DNA from 2 places in the Rhizobium sp. SRDI969 genome. Region 2 is predicted to be linked to the other one. Evidence: riboswitches for the same ligand, from Rfam matches in the RefSeq annotation. Region 2 holds a riboswitch; the other holds the start of a gene.

Region 1 (11,663 bases), on a different replicon from region 2:
CTCTGCGGCATATTCCATCGGGACCGGGCCGCGGCTGCCGGTGCCTTGGGCAAGCGCTGCGAGATTCTCGCCCTCGGTCCATGGCTTCAGCGAGGCGATATCGATCCCGGCAAGTCCTGCCAGCGTCGGCGTCACGTCGAGCGTGGAGACGGGCTGGTCGATCCGTCTGGCCTTCCAGCCGGGTGCTGCAATCATCAGCGGAACGCGGGCCGATCCTTCGAAGAAGTTCATCTTGAACCAGAGGCCGCGATCGCCGAGCATGTCGCCATGGTCGGAGGCGAAGAGGACGATGGTGTTTTCAGCCATGCGGCTCCGTTCCAGGACGCCAAGAATGTCGCCGATCTTCTCGTCGACATAGGAGATATTGGCGAAATAGCCGCGCCTTGCCCGCCTGATCTGCTCATCGCTGATGTCGAAAGCATCGTGATCGCAGGCTATCATCAGGCGCTGAGAGTGCGGGTCCTGGCGCTCGAAGGCAATCGGCGCTACCGCCGGGTCAAGTGCCGGGCAATCCTCATAGAGGTCCCAGAATTTGCGGCGCGCGACATAGGGGTCGTGCGGATGGGTGAAGCTGACGGTCAGGCACCAGGGGCGCTCGTCGTGTCCGCGCGAGAGATCGAACAGCTTGCGGGCGGCGTGGTAGGCGACCTCGTCGTCATACTCCATCTGGTTGGTGATCTCGGCAATGCCGGCGCCGGTGACCGAACCCAGATTGTGATACCACCAGTCTATGCGTTCGCCGGGCTTGCTATAATCCGGCGTCCAGCCGAAGTCGGCCGGGTAGATGTCCGTCGTCAGACGCTCCTCGAAACCATGCAACTGGTCGGGGCCGACGAAATGCATCTTGCCGGAAAGTGCGGTCTGGTACCCGGCCGCGCGCAGGTGATGCGCATAGGTCGGCATGTCAGAGGCAAATTCCGCCGCATTGTCATAGACGCGGGTTCGGCTTGGCAATTGTCCGGACATGAAGGAGGCCCGCGCCGGTGCGCAGAGCGGGCTTGCGGTATAGGCGTTGGTGAAACGCACGGAACGCTCCGCCAATGATTTCAGATGCGGCGCATGCAGAAAATCGGCCGGGCCATCGGGAAAGAAAGTGCCATTCAACTGATCGACCATCAGGATGAGAATATTCGGACGCGCCATGTGAAATTGTCTCCTGTGGTCTCAAAGGCCGGGAAGGTCCCGCTGAGGCGCACGTCGCCCCTTGCTATTTGCAGATCTTATCAAAGCCAGTATTGTCATGCCTGTAAAGCTGGCTTTTTTCGATAGTTGCCAAAAGGAATTTTTATGCGAGATCGCCCGCCTGAGCTGGGATCGATGCGCATCTTTACGGAGGTCGCAAGGCTCGGCAGCTTTTCGGCCGCAGCGGCAGGTCTCGGCCTTACGCAGCCGGCCGTCAGCTATCAGATTCGGCGGCTGGAAGAGCAGTTCGGCGTTGCCCTGCTGCGCCGCCAACACCGCGGCGTCGAGTTGACCGCGGAGGGGGAGCGGCTTTTCCAGGTCGCGGCCAAGGCGGTCGGTGACATCGATGCCCTGGCGCGCAGTTTCCGCACTGAGGCTCAAAGGCCGGTCGTCAGACTGAGAACCGACTATGCTTTTTCAGCGCTTTGGCTGATCCCGCGCATGCACGGCTTTCGCCTGCTTCACCCCGAAACGGATATACAGATCGTCGCCACCCAGAGGCTTGAGCCCGGCCTTCGTGACGACGCCGATGTGGTTGTGGTTTTCGGGACGCGGGCGGAATTCGGCGCCATCGGATCGCTTCTGCTGCAGGAAAAGGTCGTGCCCGTCTGCACGCGAGGCTTTCTCGATCGCAACGGCCCGTTCGACGATCCGCAGCAGCTTGCCAAAGCGATCCTGATCCATCTCGACTCGCCAATGCCATCGCCCTGGTTCGACTGGCGAAGCTATTTTGCCGAATTCTCCGTCATTCGCGATCTCCATGCCGGCCGCGGCGATGTCAGTTTCAACACCTATTCGCTGGTCGTCCAGGCCGCTCTCAGCGAGCAGGGCGTGGCGATCGGCTGGATGGGCCTGGTCGATACGCTTCTCTCCACACATATGCTGGTGGAAGCCGGGCGGCCGCTCGAGGCACCCGACCGCGGATACTGGCTGATACCGCCGCGATCGGCAAATATTCACAGCGAGAGGCTCAGCACCTGGCTGGTGGATGAAGTCGGCAGGACATGACATTCGGACCGAGGCCGGCGCGTCATTGCATCGCGAATATGCTAGCGCTCAGGAGAGAAGCCTTGTCATGACTGGCGTCGATCGACATTGTGGCATCGATTCATAAGGAAGGGCCGAAACATGTCGCGAACCGTCGGATACATCGTTGGACTGCTCATGATCCTCCTGGGACTGATCTGGATCGCCCAGGGAAGCGGCTATTTTCCCTATCCCGCGTCCAGTTTCATGATCAACCAAAGCATCTGGGTTCTCTGGGGAAGCATCATGGTCGTCGCCGGGCTCGCTGTGACAATTATTATTTCACGGCTGCGCCGGAGAGGATGAGCCGGCAACCCGTGCACGGCTTTGAGGGAATTCGGCATCGACGAGTTCCTCGAGGTGAAATATCTGGCCGCTGGCGGCCTGTCGAATTGAGGAGAATGGCATGAGCGCAGCTGATATCGACGGATTTGCGGACAGGATCAGGCAGCACCGGGGCGGCATGATCTCCGCCTGGATCGGTATTCCCGACGCTACGCTCGCCAATCACCTGGCGCAGGAGGCCTTCGACACCATCGTGCTGGATATGCAGCACGGCATGTGGGACATGCCCTCGGCAGCGAACGCCGTTGCCCAGGTGCGCCTTGCCGGCAAGCCGGCGCTGGCGCGCATTCCGGTCGGTGATTTCGCGTCCGCCTCGCGCCTGCTCGATGCCGGCGCCTCTGGCATCATCGCGCCAATGATCAATTCGGCCGAAGACGCGCAAGCCTTCGTCAAGACCACCAAATACCCGCCTCTCGGCGAACGCAGCTGGGGACCGTCGCTGGCGCTCAACCATACAGGCCTGTCGGCCGATGATTATCTGAAGAACGCCAATGCGCTCACCGTCGCCGTCGCCATGATCGAGACCCGGGCAGCCCTCGAGGCGATTGACGGCATCCTCGGCGTTGCCGGCATCGATGGCATTTTCATCGGCCCTTCCGACCTTTCGATCGCGCTGTCGAACGGCGATCAGGTGGCGCCGAACGCCGCCGAGATCGACAGCGCCATGCAGCATGCGGTTTCGCGCTGCCGTGCCCATGGCAAATTCGCCTGCGCCTTCGCCGGTGACGGCGAGCGGGCTGGCGAACTGCTGAAGTTCGGCTTCGATCTGGTCATTGCCGGCGCCGAGACCGCGCAGTTGCGCTCCGGCGCCCGCCGCGCCATCAATGCCGCCCGCAGGATCGCTTCTGCTTGAGCGTCATTTCACCGATTTGACGGCCAGCCAGATGACGTGGCGGGCGCCGCCGCGTTTGCCGTTGGCGCGCGTGTTGACCGCATCGACGGAAAAACCGCTATCCTTGAGACGCCGCGTGAAATCCGGGTCCGGACCGGACGACCAAACGGCGAGCACGCCGCCTGGGCGCAACGCGTCGCCGGCGGCGCGAAGGCCGGCAAAATCGTAGAGCCGGTCGTTGGATTTGCGGGTCAGGCCATCAGGACCGTTATCGACATCGAGCAGAATGGCGTCATAGGCGGCCTTGCCGGTGCGGATCGCGTCGCCGACATCGCCCTGATGGATGCCGACCCGCGGATCGTCGAGACAGCCCTTGAAGACCTCGGCCATCGGCCCGCGTGCCCAGGCGACGACGGCCGGCACCAGTTCGGCGACGGTGACGCCGGCATCTTCGGGAAGGACGGCGAGGGCGGCGCGCAGGGTGAAGCCCATGCCGAGGCCGCCGATCAGGATCCGCGGCTTCGGGTGCGCCTTGATCCGATCCCAGGAAAGGGTCGCCAGTGCCTCCTCCGAGCCGCTGAGACGGCTGTTCATCAGCTCGTTGGCGCCGAGCATGATCGAGAACTCGCTGCCGCGCCGCTTCAGCCGCAATTCGCCGTATTCACCGGGAATGGTCGCGGAATCGAGCTGGATCCATGGCAGCATGACGGCTTCGCCTCTTATGAAAGGGACTGTCCCCTAGCATAGGGCAGGCGACGAGGCCAGCAAGCCGCTTCAGATCATCCGCACCGACGGGTCCGCCCAGCTCTTGTAAAGCTCGCCCAATGGCCGGCCGTTTCGGTCGGCATGTTTGGTTGAGCGAGTGCCTATTCGCCGCCTTTCCAGAGTGCATGAAAATGCTGGACAGGTCCATGGCCGGAGCCGACGGTGAGGTAGCCGGCAGCCGCGACCGCGCCGGCGAGGTAATCCTTGGCGATGGCGACGGCCTCCCGCGCCGAAGCGCCCTTGGCAAGCTCGGCCGCCAGCGCGCTGGACAGCGTGCAGCCGGTGCCGTGGGTGTTCTTGGTCGGCACGCGCCTGGCTTCGAACCAGTGCAGACCGGCGGCGGTAGCAAGCACGTCAGGGCTCTCGTCGCTGTCGAGATGGCCGCCCTTGACCAGCACCGCGACCGGGCCAAGCGCCAGCAGGCGCTCGGCCTGCGCCGCCATGTCAGCGCGGTTTGTCGCGACCGGCTGGTGCAGCAGGGCGGCGGCTTCCGGCAGGTTCGGAGTCAGAAGCGTGGCAAGCGGCAGCAGCCGGCGGGTCAGGACGTCGACCGCTTCGGGCGCCAGTAGGGCGGCTCCACCCTTGGCGATCATGACAGGGTCGATGACGATCGGAATGTCGCGGTGGTCGGTCAGCGCACCGGCAACGGCGTCGGCGATGCCGGCATTGGCGATCATGCCGATCTTGACGGCATCGACGCGCACATCGGCAAAGACGGCATTGATCTGATCGGCGACGAATTGCGGCGGCACCAGATGCACGCCGCTCACCCCTTGCGTGTTCTGCGCCGTCAGCGCGGTCAGCACCGCCATGCCGTAGACGCCGCGGGCGGAAAAGGCCTTGAGGTCGGCCTGGATGCCGGCGCCGCCGGAGGGATCGGAGCCGGCGATCGAGAGAACGTTGCGGATCATGCGCGGGCCTTTCGAATTTCTGCGGCGATGCGGCGGGTGGCCGCTTCGGGGTCGGGCGAACCGCAGATGGCGGAGACGACGGCAAGCCCCCGGGCGCCGGCGGCGAACACCTGGCCGACATGATCTACCTTGAGCCCGCCGATCGCGACGGATGGCACCGGCGAGGCCTTGACCAGCCTTGCAAGGCCGTCAAAGCCGATCGGCTGCTTGTGATCGGCCTTGGTCGGTGTCGCAAACACCGGCCCGACGCCGGTATAGTCGACCAAGCCAGGATCGACGGCGTTCGCAAGCGCCTCGCTCTCGACCGACAGGCCAAGGATCATCTCGGCACCGACCATGGCCCGCGCTCTGCGCGCATCCATATCCTCCTGGCCGATGTGCAGGCCATCGGCGCCGATGGCGATGGCCGCCTCGACGTCATCGTTGACGATGAGAAGCGCGCCCGTCCCATCCAGCGCCTGTTTCAAGGCGCGGCCGGTCTCGATCATCCTGATGGTGCCGGCATTTTTGTCACGCAACTGCACCATGGTGGCGCCGCCGGCAACGGCAAGGCGCGCTGTTTCGACCATGCCGATCCCGGCGCAGAGATCGGGGTCGAGGACGAGATAGAGCGAAAGGTCGAAAGCCTTCATGCGGCTGATATCCTTGCCCGGGCATCCAGCGTTTCGGCGTCGAGCGCGGCCAGCGCATCGAGGAAGCGCCAGGAGAAGGAGCCGGGGCCGGCCGCCCCAAGGGCGGCCTCCTCGCCGGCGATGGCGAAGGTTGCAAGGGCTGCGACCGTCGCGCCGAAGATATCCTGAGGTGCCGTCGCGGCAAAGGCGCCGACGAGGCAGGTGAGCGAGCAGCCGAGTGCCGTGACCTGCGGCATCAGGACCGATCCGCCTTCGATGCGCACGGCCCGCTCGCCGTCGGTGACGAAATCCACGGCGCCGGTTACGGCGATGACCGCCCGCTGCCGCTCGGCAAGCCATCGCGCCGAACCTTCCGCTTGCTCGACCGGGTCGCGGCTGTCGACCCCCTGGCCGCGGCTTTCTCCGCCGGCAAGCGCGATGATCTCGGACGCGTTGCCGCGGATGATGGTTGGGCGCAGCGCCAGCAGTTCGGCGACCGCATTGCGGCGGAAGGCGGTGGCATAATGGGCGACCGGATCGAGCACCCAGGGTTTGCCGGCTGATGTCGCCGCCTTCGCAGCCGCCTGCATGCCGTCGATCCATTGCGTCGACAGCGTGCCGATATTGATTGTCACAGCGCTGGCGATCGCGGCGAATTCGCCGGCTTCTTCCGCGGCATGCACCATGGCGGGCGAGGCGCCTGATGCAAGCAGGACATTCGCGGCGATGTTCATGGCGACGTAATTGGTGATGCACTGAACGAGCGGCGGCTTCTCGCGCATCGCCTTCAGCATCGCTCCTGGTGTGGTCCTGGTCTGCATATGGCCCCTTTCAGGCGGGGGCGGGCACGGGGCGGTTCATGCGGACGGTGCCGCGGCCCCGAGCGACTCCCTCCGCCGGCATTATCCGGTTCAGGTTCGAAGGGTGCTTCTCAGCCCGTCTGTCGACGAACGCCCCTGTCTCTCATCACGCCCTTTTTCGCAGAGAACGGGGCGGATGTCATCTCGAAAATGACAGTCCTGCGGCTGCGCCGCGCGATGACGATGAACGATTTTAAGAGATGCGCACCCCGCGGATAATCTCTGCCGGGGTGCCTCTTGGACTCCACTATCTGGATTCGTATATTGCCGTCGAGAATACGACATCGAAATCCGCTAGCTCAAGTCATGAAGATCGGTGGTAATCGCCGGCCCAATCGAAAACTCCGAAAACCGCACCCTCAGCCCGCTGCGCTCCGGCGTGCAGGCGGTCGGGCCGACTTCGTAGCGCTCGGCAGCCGGGAGGGGCGCTAACCGCAGTAGCGGCCAGCGGCGTCCGTCGCGTGAAGCCTGGATGCGCATCGCGCCGTTGGCGACCGTCACGCGGATGCGGAAATCTTCCAATTCGCGGAAGGGCTGAGCGACGGACCAGTCGGATTTGCCGTCGGTGACGACGGTGCTGAGGAAGGCTTCGCCGTCGGTGAACTCGACGCCTGTTTTCATCCAGCGTTTCTCGTCGATGCGCACCATCAGGCCGGCCTGGTCGTAGAGGGTGCGGAATTCGCCCTGGACGCGGATCTGCGCGGTGAAGCCGTCGGTGGTGGGAAAGGCGAGGAAATGGCCGCTGTCGCGGGTGAAGCCGTAATGGGTTTCTCGCCAGAAATCGGTTTTCTCATCGGTGGTCAAGGTAAGGCCGGCTTCGTTCGCCTGCCAGTGTGCGGGCTCGTTCAGCCATTTGCCGTCATTGAAGTCGATGCTCATCCTGTTCTCCCGTTCCGTTGAAGCCTCACCGCAGGGCGATCGCCTCACCTTGGCATAATGCGCGGCCGTGGTGCAGGCCGGCGCAGCCGAAGATTGTGTGTTTTTCCGGCGTCCGGCTATCCGCCCTAGCATAATCCGTCGCTCGTGCTTGACAGGATCGATCCATCTCCTATTCTGTTACAAAAAGATGAATTACATAATTGTGGAACTAAACGGGAGCTCTCACATGAAAAGACTGGTCGCATTCCTTCTCGGCACTGCACTCGTCGCCCTGCCTTCGACACTCCTTGCCCAGGAAAAGGGTGGCGTCATCAACGTCGCGACGATTGGCGAACCGCCGACGCTCGATCCGATGTCGTCGACGGCCGATCTGGTCGGCATCGTCACGCAGCACATTTTCGAAACGCTCTACACCTTCGACAAGAGCTGGAACGTCACGCCGCTTCTGGCCGAAAGCCTGCCTGAGATCAGCGCCGACGGCAAAACCTATACGATCAAGCTCAGAACCGGCATCAAGTTCCACGACAATACCGATATGACCTCGGAAGATGTCGTCGCCTCGCTTGGCCGCTGGATGAAGATCGCTTCGCGCGGCAAGCAGGTGGCTGGCTTCATCGAATCCGTCACCGCCGTCGATCCGGCGACCGTCAAGATTGCGCTGAAGCAGCCCTATGCGCCGCTGACCTCGCTGCTTGCCTTCAACAATTCGGCCGCGATCATCATCCCGTCGGAAAAGCAGGACGAGCCGATGAAGGACTTCATCGGCACCGGTCCCTACATGCTGAAGGAGCGCAAGGCCGACCAGTATATCCAGCTCGTCCGTTTCGATGCCTATAAGTCACGCGAAGGCGACAGCAATGGTTATGGCGGCGCCCGTCATCAATATCTCGATGAGATCCGCTTCGTGCCGGTGCCGGATCCGAACACCCGCGTCGAAGCCGCTGTTTCCGGCCAGTATGATTATGTCGACTCGATCCCCGTCGAATCCTACGACAAGCTGAAGGCTTCGACCGCCTCGCAGCCGATCATCCTCAAGCCCTTCGGTTATCCGGTCTTCGTCTTCAACACGAAGGAAGGTATTGCCGGGAATGTCGAGGTCCGCAAGGCGATCCGCCAGGCGCTCAGCATGGAAGACATGCTGGCCGCCGCCTTCGGCAGCAAGGATTTCTATGCGCTCGACGGCGCGATCTATCCGAAGACCTTTGCCTGGTCGACCGATGCCGGCGTCGAAGGCGCTTATAATGTCGCCGATCCGGAAGGGGCGGCGGCCGCCGCCAAGAAGGCCGGCTATAATGGCGAGCCGATCCGCATCCTGACCAGCCGCCAGTACGAATTCCATTACAAGATGGCGCAGGTCGCCGCCGAATATCTGAAGCTTGCCGGCTTCACCGTCGATATGCAGGTTGTGGATTGGGCGACGCTGACGCAGCGGCGCACCGATCCGAAGCTCTGGGATATCTACATCACCCATAGCCCCTTCCTGCCGGAGCCGGCGCTGATCGGCTCGCTCTCGACCAGTTCGCCGGGCTGGTGGGATACGCCGGCCCGCAAGGCCGCCGTCGATGCCTTTACATCGGAAGTCGATCCGAAGAAGCGCGTGGCGCTCTGGGCCGATGTCCAGAAGGTGATCTATGCCGATGCACCCTTCATGAAGATCGGCGACTTCAACGCGGTTTCGGCGGAATCGACCAAGCTCGAAGGCGTCGATCCGGCTCCGTGGCCGTATTTCTGGAATGCTTCGATCAAGAAGTAAACATCGCCAGCGATACCGGCCCGTCGTGGCCGGTATCAGTCTTCTTTTTTGCAGCATCTGCAAGGGTTTGCCAGACGTTCATGATACGCTACATCCTCCAGCGCCTGTTCGGCATGATCGTCGTGATGTTTCTCGTCGTCACGATCGTCTTCGTCATCGTGCGTGTGACACCGGGAGATCCGGCCGCCGTCATGCTCGGGCCGGATGCGACGCCGCAGGATATTGCCGACCTCAGGTCCCGGCTCGGCCTCGATCAGTCGCTCGGCCTGCAATATGTCTATTATATCGGCCAGATGCTGAGAGGTGATCTCGGCCAGTCGATCTTCCTCAACATGCCCGTCACCTCGGCCTTGCTCGACCGCGCCGAGCCGACCTTCTTCCTGACTTTGTTTTCGCTCGCAATCGCCAGCATCATCGCCCTGCCGATCGGCATCTATGCCGCCTATCGGCGCGGTTCCTTCATCGATCAGGCGGCAACGACGCTCGCGATGTTTGCCGCCAGCATTCCAAGCTTCTGGCTCGGCCTGATCCTGATGCAGTTCTTCGCCGTCAGGCTGAACCTCTTCCCGGTCTCGGGTTATGGCGGTCCCGGCTCGACCTTCTTCGAGCGCATGTATCACCTGACGCTGCCTGCCTTTGCGCTCGGCATTGTCTCTTCGGCGCTGATCCTGCGCTTCACCCGCGCGTCGATGCTCGATGTGCTTGGCGACGATTATATCCGCACGGCCCGCGCCAAGGGGCTGATCGAGCGCCGGGTCATTCTCAAGCACGCTCTGAAGAATGCGCTGATCCCGATTCTGACGGTGATCGGTCTGACGGCAGCGGTGCTGATTTCGGGCGCCGTCGTCACCGAGACCGTCTTCGGCCTGCCGGGTGTCGGCAATCTCGTCGTCTCGGCGGTCCTGCGCCGCGACTATCCCGTCATCCAGGGGGCGCTGCTCGTCATCGCCGCCCTCTATGTGCTGATCAATTTTGCGATCGACATGCTCTATCTGCTGATCGATCCAAGGGTGCGCTACTGATGGCCGATATCGCAATCAAACCCGCGGAAGGCGAGGGCAGCAAATTCGCCAGGCGGCTGCTGAAGCGCAAGACGGTCGCCTTGGGCCTGCTGATCCTGACGATCTTCGTGCTTCTGGCGATCTTGGCGGCTCTTGTCGCGCCCTATTCGCCGTCGAAGCTTTCCATCGTCAACCGGCTGAAACCGCCGAGCGGCACCTTTGTCTTCGGCACCGACGAGTTCGGCCGCGACGTCTTCTCGCGCACGATCTTCGCCGGCCGCCTGTCGCTGCTCGTCGGTGTTGCGGTCGTGACCTTGTCGGCCGTGATCGGCGTAACGCTCGGTCTGCTTGCCGGCTTCTTCCAGAAGCTCGATACGCCGATCGCCCGGCTGATCGATGCGATGATGGCATTCCCCGATATTCTGCTGGCGATCGCGCTCGTCGCCGCCCTCGGCCCGTCGTTGACGACGGTGATCATCGCGCTGTCGATCGTCTATGCGCCGCGCCTTGCCCGGATCGTGCGCGCTTCGACGCTGGTCATTCGCGAGCTGCCCTATGTCGAGGCGGCGAGGGCGCTTGGCATTTCGACCTTCCATATCATGACCCGGCATGTGCTGCGCAATCTGCTGTCGCCGATCCTGGTGCAGGCGACGTTCCTTTTCGCCAGCGCCATGCTTGCCGAAGCCGGCCTGTCTTTCCTCGGCCTCGGCGTCAGCCCCGAAATCCCGACCTGGGGAACGATGATCGCCGCCGGCCGCCAGTATATCGGCCAGGCCGACTGGATGACGCTGTTTCCGGGCGTCGCCATCATCCTCTCCGTGCTGTCGCTGCAGATGGTCGGCGACGGCCTCAGGGACATGCTCGATCCGAGACTTCGCAAGGATCTTTAATCCGCCGACCAAGCGTCGGCCCAATCGAAATTCGCTAAATCGAAAATTGCATGACAGGAGTTTGCGTGAATCAGTTTCCCACCGCCGCCGGCAAGGTCGAGAACTCGCCTTACGAACGGCTTGCTGCCCTCGGCATAACGCTTCCGCCGCCGCCGCCGCCGATCGCCAATTTCGTCACGCACGTGATCGAAGGCAATATGCTCTACCTCTCCGGCCAGGGCCCGCGCGAGGCCGACGGCTTCCTGCATGCCGGCAAGGTCGGCGGTGGCATCAGTGTCGAGGGGGCCTATGGCCATGCGCGGCTGACCGGCATCAACCTGCTTGCCGTCATGCAGGATGCGCTCGGCGATCTCTCCCGGGTCAAGCGGGTGGTCAAGCTGCTCGGCATGGTCAATGCCGTGCCTGATTTCGAGGATCATCCGAGCGTCATCAACGGCTGCTCGGATCTGCTGATCGCAGTCTTCGGGCCGGCCGGCGAACATGCCCGCTCGGCCGTCGGCTTCGGCTCGCTGCCCGGCAACATCACCGTCGAGATCGAGGCGATCGTCGCCTTGCACGGCTGATGGAAGCTCGACACATTTGATCGACCGCCCCATGTTTCGTTTTTC
Region 2 (11,663 bases):
GGAGAGCCGAGATCGGCAATGCTTCTCGGACGGGGCAGGGGAACGCGGAATTCGCGGATGATACGCGCCGGACGGGCCGAAAGTACGTAGATCCGGTCGGAGAGGAACACGGCCTCGCGAACGTCGTGGGTGATCAGCAGCGCCGTCCAGCGATGTTCGGTCCACATGCCCTGCAGCCATTCCTGCATCTGCATGCGTGTCAGCGCGTCCAGCGCGCCGAAAGGCTCGTCGAGCAGCAGCATGTCCTGGGTCTGGACGACGGTGCGCAGCAGCGCGGCGCGCTGGCGCATGCCGCCGGACAGTTCGGAGGGGTAGCGATGCTCGAAGCCGGCGAGGCCGAAGCGCTCGAACAGAGGCGCGATGGCGGCGCGGGCCGCGCGGCGGCTCATACCGTGCACCTCAAGGCCGAGTGCCGCATTGTCGATGATCCGGCGCCAAGGCATCAGCGCATCGCGCTGCGGCATGAACGCAAAGGAATGCGGCGCCTGTTCCAGCGGCGTGCCGTTGAAGAGCATAGTGCCGGAATCGGGCCGAAGCGCCTGTGTCAGCAATCGAAGGACCGTCGATTTTCCGGAGCCGGATGGGCCTACGATCGAAACGAACTCGCCGCTCTCGACAGCGAGCGAAATATCGTCCAGCACCTTCATGCCGTCGAAGGACTTCGAGATATTGCTGAGTTCAACCATTCTATCGCTCATCGCCGCCGCTCCCCGGCTGGTTGCCAGGGCATGACGAGGCGCTGGATGATCAGCGTCGCTGCGAAGAGGCAGAGTGTCAGCACGGCGCTGACGATAACGGCGGCGAGCACGAGATCGGGGCGAAAATTGTTCTTGGCATTGAGGATATAGATGCCGAGGCCGCGGGCGGCGCCGGCATATTCGGCAAAGATCGCGCCGACCACGGCATAAGTGATCGAGATCCGCAGACCGGCGAAGAAATAGGGCAGCGAGGAGGGGAGCCGTGCCAGGCAGAAAACGCGCCAGCGGCTCGCCTTCATCGAATTCAGCAATTCGGCGATGTCACGGTCGGTCGATTCATAACCCTGCAGCAAGGCGACGAGCAGTGGGAAGAAGGTGACGAGCGCCACCAGCAGGATCTTCGGCAACAGGCCGAAGCCGAACCAGAGGACGACGAGGGGCGCGATCGCCACCAGCGGCAGGGTCTGGCTGGTGATGAAGATCGGCAGCAATGCCCGGCGCATGAAGGGCATGAAATCCATGAGGATCGAGGCGGCGAAGGCGAAGCCAAGCGACAGGGCGAAACCTCCGAGTGTCGCGCCGAGCGTCGGCCAGGTATTGGCGATCAGCGCCTCGCGGTTCAGCCAGCCCTGGATGACGATGCGCGAGGGCGCCGGCAGGATGGATGGTTTGATGCCGGAAAGATCGACATAGAGTTCCCACGCCGCCAAAAAAACGCAACCGGCAAGCAAGGCGGGTATGCCCCGGTAGAGAGCGGCGCTGAGCGCGGCAAGGCGCGAATCCGATGGGTTTGACAGTGTCATCAGCGTTCGATTTCAAGCTTTCGTCGGGAGCAAATTCAAGGTGCTATAGCGTCCTTTGCGCGTCCGAAAAGACGCGCGGCGCTGTATTGGCCGACACCGTGATGTCGAGGGTCACATGCCCTTCGGGGTCGCCGAAGCGAAAGAAGGCCTCGCGAATGGTGGCGAAGACCGCGCTGGCATCGCCGGAAAGCCTGGTGCAGAAATTTTTGGCGCGGTCGAAAGTGCCGGAGCGCTTCAGGAAGTCGATGCAGCCATAGATCTCGTCCATATGGGTACCGGTGCCCATGACGTAGAGCGAGAATTGCGCAGCGGTCGGCTGTCCGCTCTCCGTGGTGATGTCAACGGCGGCAAGTGCGGCTCTTATGCGCTCGGCAAGCGGCTCCGCCTGACCGGGGGAAGGGTTGACGCCGCAGATGGCGTCGTCGGGCTCGCCGGGGCAGCCGCGTGAAACGGCGGCGGACAGCACGCAATGTTCGCCGGTCCTTGCGGCGGCGACGAAAAGATCGTGCATGGCGGCGAAGAGGATGTCAGGCGGGCCGACCAGCAGTGTGGAGATGTCATCGGTCTCGATGCGCAGCCGGTCGCGATAGGGATCGAGCGCCTTGACGGCATCGAGAATGATGCCGACGAAATTGCCGGACATCGGATAGAGTGACACTTGTGCGCCTGAGAACATCTGAACCTCGCTCCGCTGGCATTACCCAGATCAGCTTTGAAGGGTCCAGAGGCTTGCGCCTCACATCTCAGCCCCGGCGATACGGAGCTCCCCTGTTATTTGCGCGGAAACTATCACCGGGGTTTTCTCCCCGCAACAGCAAAATTGCGAACCCGTCCGCGCGGTCGGAACGAAGCCGAGGTGACGGAAAACACCCGGACGGAGGTCCTGCCCGGGTGTTCCCAATGGTTCCGTACCTGCCGGGAACGGAACCGGAGCTTCCTGCCTCAGGCGGCTGGCGCATAACCCCGAAAATCGGAATCGATTTTCGGAAAGGATCATGCGCAGATTCAAAGTGATAGAGCGCCCTTAGCGCGTCTGAAAAGACACGCGGCGCTCTATTCCGGCATAAGGACGATCGCTACGGGCAGTGACGAGTGCCCGCGTCCACCATTCCAGCCTCGCCATCATCCGATCGAGCAAACGCAGTGCATCGGCGGGATTGTCGAGCCGCCCGTCCGTGTCGAAGCGGTTCCAAGGTGCGGCAAAGCTCACCGAATCGCGGATCGTGACGGCGTGGAGTTCGGCAAAGACGAGCCGCAGCTGTTCGACGGCGCGCAGGCCGCCGGATATGCCGCCATAGGAAACGAAGGCGACCGGCTTGCCCTGCCAGGGCTCGAAGAAGAAATCGATGATCGACTTCAACGAGGCGGTGAAGCTGTGGTTGTATTCCGGCGTGACGATGATGAAGGCGTCGGCCATGCCAAGTCGTCCGGCGAGCCTGTCGATTTCGGGGTGCGTCATGTCACGGTTGGCCGGCAGCGCGAAATCCAATGGGTCGATGATGTCGATATAAAATTGCGGGAAGCGGAGGAGTTCCTGCGTCAGCCATTTGACCAGCCGGTCGCAGATGCGGCCCTCTCTCGTGCTCCCATAGATGACAGCCAGCCTGGTGGGTGTTTGCATGCGTCGCTCCTTGTTGGGATTGGACTTTACGATTGCGGGAGCAAGGGTTATAAAACCTCAACTAATATTGAGGTCAAGAGGCGATGGATACAATTTCTGCAGCGCCGCTCGGCAAGCTCCTGACGGTCGGCGAAGTGGCGGAGCGCAGCGGCTTGGCCGTCTCGGCGCTGCATTTCTACGAGACCAAGGGGCTGATCTCGAGCATCCGCTCCCGCGGCAATCAGCGGCGCTATGGGCGCGACGTGCTTCGCCGGCTCGGCATCATCAAGGTGGCGCAGCGTGTCGGCATTCCGCTTTCGGAAATCCAGGCGGCGTTCACGTCCCTGCCGCAGGGGCGCACGCCGACCGTCGCCGACTGGCAGACGCTGTCGGCGCGTTGGAAGGATGATCTCGACGCGCGAATCAGGCGGCTTAGCCTGCTGCGCGACCGTCTGACCGGCTGCATCGGCTGCGGCTGCCTGTCGATCGAAAGCTGTCCGTTGCGCAATCCCTGCGACCGGCTGGGCAAGGAAGGGCCAGGCGCGCGGCTTCTGGAGGCCGAAAGCTAATCTTCCGCCGGAAGCCTTGCCGGAAAGATGGATGCGCGCCTTTCTTTCGGTCGGCGCGCTCATATGTTAAGGGCGAATGACGCAACCGGCGGCACTGTCCGCGAGGAGGACGGCTTCGTGTTCCATCCCAGACTATTCGAAAATCGCAATGTGGTCGTTACCGGCGCCGGTCGCGGCATCGGCCTTGAGGTGGCCCGGCAGTTCCTGGACTGCGGTGCGAGGGTGATCGTCCATACCGGGCGAAAGCCGGGACGCGACCTGCCGGATTTCCTGCTGACGGCTGAATCGGAAAGACGGGCGCTGCTGCTGCACGCCGATTTCTCCGCGGCCGGCGGGGCAGCGCAATTTGCTGAAGATGCTCTCGCCTTCTTCGACAAGGTCGATGTGCTCGTCAACAATGCCGGCACCATGCTTGGCCGTTTTCCCGCTGCCACACTCACCGACGCAGAATATGAGGCGGTCGTGCGGCTCAACCAAACATCGGTGGTGGCGCTGACGCGGGCGCTGCTGCCGGCATTGAAGACGGCTGAAGCCGCTGCCATCGTCAACACGGTTTCGATTTCGGCGCTGACCGGCGGCAGCCCCGGTTCTTCGATCTATTCGGCCTCGAAAGCCTTCGTTGCGACTTATTCCAAGGCGCTTGCCCGTGAGCTCGCACCGGACGGAATCCGCGTCAATTGCGTGTCGCCAGGAACGATCGAGACGGATTTCCATGAACGGTATTCCTCCCGCGAAAAGCTTGAGCAGACGAGAAAATCCATCCCCCTGCAGCGGCTCGGCACGCCGGAGGACTGCGCTCCCGCCTATCTGTTCCTGGCGGCTCCCTCGCTCTCGGGCTACATCACCGGACAGGTGATCGAAATCAACGGCGGTCAGCTTATCTGCTGATTTGCTTGGACCTTTTTTGGCATTTCATCACTTTTGACCAATTCGCATTTGCGAATATGCTATTTGTGCTGATCTACCTCATCGCCTCTCTTCCGAGATCCAGAATGCCGTTGCCCAAACCCGAGCCGGGGATCACCGGCCAGGAATTGCACAAACTCGCTGGAAAAGCCGACGAGGCGAGCGATCTGCTGAAAGCGCTAGCGCACCAGACGCGACTTCTGATCCTCTGCATACTGGCGAACGAGGAGCGGACGGTGAGTGAAATCGAAAATATCCTCGGCATACAGCAGGCAATGGTCTCGCAGCAACTGGCGCGGTTAAGGCTCGAAGGCCTGGTCCACACGCGCCGTCAGGGCCGGCTGGTCTATTACAGCATCGGCAATGTCAACGTGCTTGGCTTCCTCGAATCGCTGTTCGATCTTTTTCCGGCTGCAGAAACAGTTAGAGCCTGACGCCGAAAACTGTGCGCGGTTTTCGGACGACATCATGCTCTATTTGTTTGAATTAGATCAGGATTCAGATTTTTAAGCCGATCGGCCTAAAATCACCCTGATCTAGAGACCGGCCTTGCGGAGCACCGCTGCTGTGTCAAAGATGAACTGACCCGGATGATGTCATGCCGGATCGGGAGACCGGATGATCGACAAGCTGGAATTCTTCATCGCCCTTGCCAATGAAAAGCATTTTGGCCGCGCCGCGGAGGAGTGCGGGATCTCGCAGCCGACGCTTTCGGCTGCCATCCGGCAGCTCGAGGATCAGCTTGGCGTCATGCTGGTGCAGCGCGGTTCGCGGTTCCAGGGGCTGACGCCTGAGGGGCAGCGCGTGCTCGAATGGGCCCGACGCATCGTCGGCGATGCCCGCACCATGCGCGAGGAGATGCGCGCTGCGCGCCGCGGTCTTTCCGGCCACATCCGCCTCGCCGCCATTCCGACCGCGCTTGCCATGCTGTCGCGCATCACCACGCCATTTCAGGAGAGGCATCCCGGCGTGACCTTCTCGATCGTCTCGCGGAATTCGCTGCAGGTGCTGAGCATGCTCGAAAACCTCGAAATCGATGCCGGCATCACCTATCTCGAAAACGAGCCGCTCGGCCGCGTCACGACCGTTCCCCTCTATGCCGAGCGCTATAATCTGATCACGGCTGCAGGCAGCCCGCTGTCCGACCGCGACAGCGTGACCTGGCGAGAGATCGGCGATCTTCGGCTTTGCCTATTGACTGCCGACATGCAGAACCGCCGCATCATCAACCGCCACTTGACGGAAGCGGGCGCCACAGCGCATCCGACGCTCGAATCCAATTCGATGATCGTGTTGTTCTCGCATGTCAGGACTGGACGCTGGGCGAGCATCATGCCGCGCAACGTTGCAAAATCCTTCGGATTTCCAGTGGAAATCCGCATGATCCCGATTGTCGAGCCGGAGGCGCATCATCTGGTCGGCCTTGTTGCGCCTTATCGTGAGCCCTTCACGCCGCTTGTCTCAGCCTTGCTGTACGAGGCGAGGGCACTCGTGCGAGACGAAGAGCTTTGATAGAAAAAACCTATCAAGCAACGAGATAGCTTTATTGATCGCCGGCTGCTTCCCTGAGATGGTGGTTACGGAATAGCACTCGGCCGGGGGAGCCCCGCTGTTTCGCAACGAGCAAGCCGCTGGGAGGGCTGCCTTATGACCATTCATATCGCCGAAGGCGATATTGCAGCGCGCACCCGAGCCATTGTCGCCGATCTTCGCTTTCTCGAAGGGCCGCTGCTTCCCATTCTGCATGAAGTTCAGCAAGAATTCGGTTATGTGCCGCAGGAAGCCATGCCCGTCATCGCGGAGGAATTGAACCTCTCCCGTGCCGAGGTGCATGGCGTGGTGACCTTCTATCACGATTATCGCGATCATCCCGCCGGCCGGCACGTGCTGAAGCTCTGTCGCGCCGAAGCCTGTCAGTCGATGGGCGGCGATGCGCTGGCCGAGCGCGTCAAGACACTGCTCGGCATCGATTTTCATCAGACGACGCTCGACGGCGCCGTGACGCTGGAGCCGGTCTACTGTCTCGGGCTCTGCGCCTGCGGGCCGTCGGCAATGCTCGACGGCGAGGTCTATGGCCGGGTCGACGATCAGACGGCGGTGGAACTCGTCGCGGAGGCGCGCCGATGACGGTCAGGATATATGTTCCGCGCGATGCCGCAGCGCTGGCGCTCGGGGCCGAAAAGGTGGCAAAGGCGATTGCCCAGGAGATCGCCGCCCGCGGCTTCGATGCCGAGATCGTGCGCAACGGCTCGCGCGGAATGTTCTGGCTGGAGCCGCTGGTCGAAGTCGAGGTTGCCGGCAAGCGCATCGGCTATGGACCGGTGAAGTCGAAGGATGTGCCCGATCTGTTCGATGCCGCGATGATTGATGGAGGCGAGCATCGGCTCTGTCTCGGGGAGGTTGAAGACCTCCCGTTCCTCAAGGAACAAACCCGCCTGACCTTCGCCCGGTGTGGCGTCATCGATCCGCTTTCGCTTGGCGATTACGAGGCGCATGGCGGTCTTGCCGGCCTTCGCCGCGCCGTTTCGATGATACCAGTCGATATCGTCAAGGAAGTCACCGATTCCGGCCTGCGCGGACGCGGCGGCGCCGGCTTCCCCACCGGCATCAAGTGGAAGACCGTTCTCGACGCCGCCGGCGAACGCAAATACATCGTTTGCAACGCCGATGAGGGCGATAGCGGCACCTTTGCCGACCGGATGATCATGGAGGGCGATCCCTTCGTGTTGCTCGAGGGCATGGCGATATCGGGGCTTGCGACCGGAGCAACGAAGGGTTTCGTCTATACGCGCTCGGAATATCCGCATGCGATCGCTGTCATGACCGAGGCCGTCGGCATCGCGCGCCAGGCCGGCATTCTCGGGCCATCGGTGCTCGGCTCGGGCCGCGCCTTCGATATCGAAGTGCGCACCGGCGCCGGCGCCTATGTTTGCGGCGAGGAGACAGCCTTGCTCAACAGCCTCGAAGGCAAGCGCGGCGTCGTGCGCGCCAAGCCGCCGCTGCCGGCGCATAAGGGGCTGTTCGACTGTCCGACCGTCATCAACAACGTGATCTCGCTCGCCTCCGTGCCCGTGATCATGGATAAGGGCGCCGCCTTCTATCGGGATTTCGGCATGGGCCGCTCCCGCGGCACGATTCCGCTGCAGATCGCCGGCAATGTCCGATATGGCGGCCTCTTTGAGACGGCCTTCGGTCTTTCGCTCGGAGATATCGTCGACAGGATCGGTGGGGGGACGGCTACGGGACGACCGGTCAAAGCCGTACAGGTCGGCGGACCGCTCGGGGCCTATTTCCCGCGGGCGCTGTTCGACACGCCGTTCGATTACGAAGCCTTCGCCGCCAAGGACGGGCTGATCGGCCATGCTGGCATCGTCGTCTTCGACGACACGGCCGATATGCTGAAACAGGCGCGTTTCGCGATGGAATTCTGCGCCGTCGAAAGCTGCGGCAAGTGCACGCCCTGCCGCATCGGCTCGACGCGCGGCGTGGAGACGGCCGACAAGATCGCGCACGGCATCGAGCCGGAGAAGAACCGGGCGCTGCTTGCCGATCTCTGTAACACGATGAAGTTCGGCTCGCTCTGCGCGCTCGGTGGGTTCACGCCCTATCCGGTGATGAGCGCCATGACGCATTTCCCGGAGGATTTTTCGCCGGCACCTCTGGTGGAGGCGGCGGAATGACGGGGTTTTTTAAAACTTTGCCCCTCACCCTAACCCTCTCCCCGCTTGCGGGGAGAGGGGACGTGCCATACGAGACGTGGCGGGGAACGGAGAGGTTGCGGCGTGTTCCCTTCTCCCCGTTTGCGGGGAGAAGGTGCCGGCAGGCGGATGAGGGGCACGCCCCGAGGCGGCCGACAAGGAAATCTATCGGAGGAGCAATCCATGTCTCTCATCCATGAAATCGACTACGGCACTCCCGCTTCGAAATCCGAAACTATGGTGACGCTCACCATCGACGGACAGCAGATCAGCGTGCCGGAGGGCACCTCCATCATGCGCGCCTCGATGGAGGCCGGTATCGAGGTGCCGAAGCTCTGCGCCACCGACATGGTCGACGCTTTCGGCTCCTGCCGCCTCTGTCTCGTCGAAATCGAGGGCCGGGCCGGAACGCCTGCGTCGTGCACGACGCCGGTGGCGGAAAACATGGTGGTGCACACGCAGACGGGGCGGTTGAAGGATATCCGCCGCGGCGTGATGGAACTCTATATCTCCGACCATCCGCTCGACTGTCTCACCTGCGCTGCCAATGGCGATTGCCAATTGCAGGACATGGCGGGCGCCGTCGGCCTGCGCGACGTACGCTACGGCTACGAGGGCGACAATCACGTCAACGCGCGCAACAACGGCGATATCAATCTGAAATGGATGCCGAAGGACGAATCCAATCCCTATTTCACCTATGATCCCTCCAAATGCATCGTCTGTTCGCTTTGCGTGCGTGCCTGCGAGGAAGTGCAGGGCACTTTCGCGCTGACGATCGAAGGGCGTGGTTTCGGCTCCCGCGTGTCACCTGGCATGCATGAGAATTTCATGGATTCCGAATGCGTTTCCTGCGGCGCCTGCGTCCAGGCCTGTCCGACGGCGACGCTGACGGAGAAATCGGTAATCGAGATCGGTCAGCCGGAGCATTCGGCCATCACCACCTGCGCCTATTGCGGCGTCGGCTGCTCCTTCAAGGCGGAGATGCGCGGCGAGGAACTGGTGCGCATGGTGCCGTGGAAGGAGGGCCAGGCCAATCGCGGGCATTCCTGCGTCAAGGGTCGCTTTGCCTACGGCTATTCCACCCACAAGGATCGCATCCTCAACCCGATGATCCGTGAAAAGGTCAGCGATCCCTGGCGGGAGGTGAGCTGGGACGAGGCCTTCGCGCATGTGGCGTCGGAGTTCCGCCGCATCCAGTATCAATATGGCCGCGACGCGATCGGCGGCATCACCTCCTCACGCTGCACCAATGAGGAAACCTATCTGGTGCAGAAGCTGGTCCGCGCCGGCTTCGGCAACAACAACGTCGACACATGCGCCCGCGTCTGCCATTCGCCGACCGGCTACGGTCTCGGCCAGACATTCGGAACTTCGGCCGGCACACAGAATTTCGACAGCATCGAACATTCGGATGTCGTCGTCATCATCGGCGCCAATCCGACGGATGGCCATCCGGTATTCGCCTCGCGGCTGAAAAAGCGGCTGCGCCAAGGGGCCAAGCTCATCGTCATCGACCCGCGCCGCACCGACATCGTCCGGTCGCCGCATATCGAGGCTTCCTACCACCTGCCGCTGAAGCCGGGCACCAATGTCGCGGTCATGACGGCGCTGGCGCACGTGATCGTCACCGAAGGGCTCTATGACGAGAGGTTCATCCGCGAGCGCTGCGACTGGTCGGAATTCGAGGACTGGGCTGCCTTCGTCGCTGAACCGCAGCGCAGTCCCGAAGAGACGGAAATCTTCACCGGCGTGCCGGCGGCGGATCTGCGCGGTGCGGCAAGACTCTATGCCAAGGGCGGCAATGGCGCACTCTACTACGGCCTCGGCGTCACCGAACACAGCCAGGGCTCGACCACGGTCATCGCGATCGCCAACCTGGCGATGGCGACCGGCAATATCGGCCGTCCCGGCGTCGGCGTGAACCCGCTGCGCGGCCAGAACAATGTGCAGGGTTCCTGCGACATGGGTTCCTTCCCGCACGAACTGCCGGGCTACCGGCACATTTCCGACGATGCGACGCGCGATATCTTCGAAAAGCTCTGGGGCGTGAAGCTCAACAACGAGCCGGGCCTGCGTATTCCGAACATGCTGGATGCGGCAGTCGACGGCTCCTTCAAAGGCATCTACATCCAAGGCGAAGATATCCTGCAGTCTGATCCCGATACCAAACATGTCGCGGCCGGGCTGGCGGCGATGGAATGCGTCGTCGTGCAGGACCTGTTCCTCAACGAGACCGCCAATTACGCCCATGTCTTCCTGCCGGGCTCGACCTTCCTCGAGAAGGACGGCACCTTCACCAATGCCGAGCGCCGCATCAACCGGGTGCGCAAGGTGATGTCGCCGCGCAACGGCTATGGCGACTGGGACGTGACGCAGAAGCTTGCCCAGGCGATGGGGCTCGACTGGAATTACACCCATCCGTCGGAGATCATGGACGAGATCGCCGCGACGACGCCGAGTTTTGCGATGGTCTCCTACGACTATCTCGACAAAATGGGCTCGGTGCAGTGGCCCTGCAACGAGAAGAACCCGCTCGGCTCGCCGATCATGCATGTCAATGGCTTCGTGCGCGGCAAGGGCAAGTTCATCCGCACCGAATATGTGGCGACCGACGAGCGCACCGGCCCGCGCTTCCCGCTGCTGCTGACAACCGGCCGCATCCTCAGCCAGTACAATGTCGGGGCGCAGACACGGCGGACCGAGAATGTCGTCTGGCATGCGGAAGACCGGCTGGAAATCCATCCGTACGATGCCGAGCAGCGCGGCGTTCGCGACGGCGACTGGGTGAAGCTCGGCAGCCGCTCCGGCGATACGACGCTCAGGGCGCTGATTACCGATCGCGTCGCGCCGGGTGTCGTCTATACGACCTTCCATCATCCCAATACGCAGGCGAACGTCATCACCACCGATTTCTCCGACTGGGCGACGAACTGCCCGGAATACAAGGTGACGGCGGTGCAGGTCTCACCCTCCAACGGGCCGAGTGAATGGCAGCTGGAATATGATGAGCAGGCGCGTCAGTCACGTCGCATCGCCGGCAAACTCGAGGCAGCGGAGTGACGATGCGGGGGCGGGGCGGCGTTGTCGGTGAGCCTCCCCCTTCTCCCCAGCGGGGAGAAGGTGCCCGAAGGGCGGATGAGGGGGGCGGCGCGGCAAATGGTGTTGCCCCTCGCTTGCGCTCGGTGCGCTCGCTCCTGTCGTCGCTCGCCCCCTCATCGCCTCGCTTTGCTCGGCACTTCTCCCCGCTGGGGAGAAGGGGGAGCAAGCGATTGACGTTGTCTTCCCAAGAGGCCGAGTTGTGGAGGAGGGTGTCTTTCATCCTGTCGCTGCATGATAAAATTCACCGTCACTGCCCATGCCCCCGAAATCACCCGCCGCAACGGCAT

What was found. Region 2 has a riboswitch for thiamine pyrophosphate ahead of N2A41_RS20785 (YkoF family thiamine/hydroxymethylpyrimidine-binding protein). Riboswitches for the same ligand answer to the same signal wherever they lie in the genome.
Region 1: it holds a riboswitch for thiamine pyrophosphate, as region 2 does, so the genes downstream of both, thiM (hydroxyethylthiazole kinase) here and N2A41_RS20785 (YkoF family thiamine/hydroxymethylpyrimidine-binding protein) in region 2, are expected to answer to the same signal.

Annotation. Positions count from the first base shown of each region.
Region 1 is NZ_CP104038.1:267,607-279,269, forward strand. It holds gene betC (choline-sulfatase) at 1-1,143, opposite strand, end outside; gene N2A41_RS30945 (choline sulfate utilization transcriptional regulator) at 1,288-2,190, shown strand; gene N2A41_RS30950 (hypothetical protein) at 2,311-2,514, shown strand; gene N2A41_RS30955 (HpcH/HpaI aldolase family protein) at 2,615-3,406, shown strand; gene N2A41_RS30960 (spermidine synthase) at 3,410-4,090, opposite strand; gene thiD (bifunctional hydroxymethylpyrimidine kinase/phosphomethylpyrimidine kinase) at 4,252-5,061, opposite strand; gene thiE (thiamine phosphate synthase) at 5,058-5,693, opposite strand; gene thiM (hydroxyethylthiazole kinase) at 5,690-6,493, opposite strand; TPP riboswitch at 6,544-6,640, opposite strand; gene N2A41_RS30980 (DUF1349 domain-containing protein) at 6,827-7,411, opposite strand; gene N2A41_RS30985 (ABC transporter substrate-binding protein) at 7,638-9,164, shown strand; gene N2A41_RS30990 (ABC transporter permease) at 9,245-10,186, shown strand; gene N2A41_RS30995 (ABC transporter permease) at 10,186-11,055, shown strand; gene N2A41_RS31000 (RidA family protein) at 11,106-11,618, shown strand.
Region 2 is NZ_CP104035.1:4,191,763-4,203,425, reverse strand. It holds gene N2A41_RS20795 (ABC transporter ATP-binding protein) at 1-698, opposite strand, end outside; gene N2A41_RS20790 (ABC transporter permease) at 695-1,501, opposite strand; gene N2A41_RS20785 (YkoF family thiamine/hydroxymethylpyrimidine-binding protein) at 1,545-2,177, opposite strand; TPP riboswitch at 2,168-2,281, opposite strand; gene N2A41_RS20780 (NADPH-dependent FMN reductase) at 2,526-3,122, opposite strand; gene soxR (redox-sensitive transcriptional activator SoxR) at 3,206-3,670, shown strand; gene N2A41_RS20770 (SDR family NAD(P)-dependent oxidoreductase) at 3,788-4,558, shown strand; gene N2A41_RS20765 (ArsR/SmtB family transcription factor) at 4,663-5,010, shown strand; gene N2A41_RS20760 (LysR family transcriptional regulator) at 5,195-6,088, shown strand; gene N2A41_RS20755 (formate dehydrogenase subunit gamma) at 6,224-6,703, shown strand; gene N2A41_RS20750 (formate dehydrogenase beta subunit) at 6,700-8,256, shown strand; gene fdhF (formate dehydrogenase subunit alpha) at 8,458-11,337, shown strand; gene fdhD (formate dehydrogenase accessory sulfurtransferase FdhD) at 11,611-11,663, shown strand, end outside.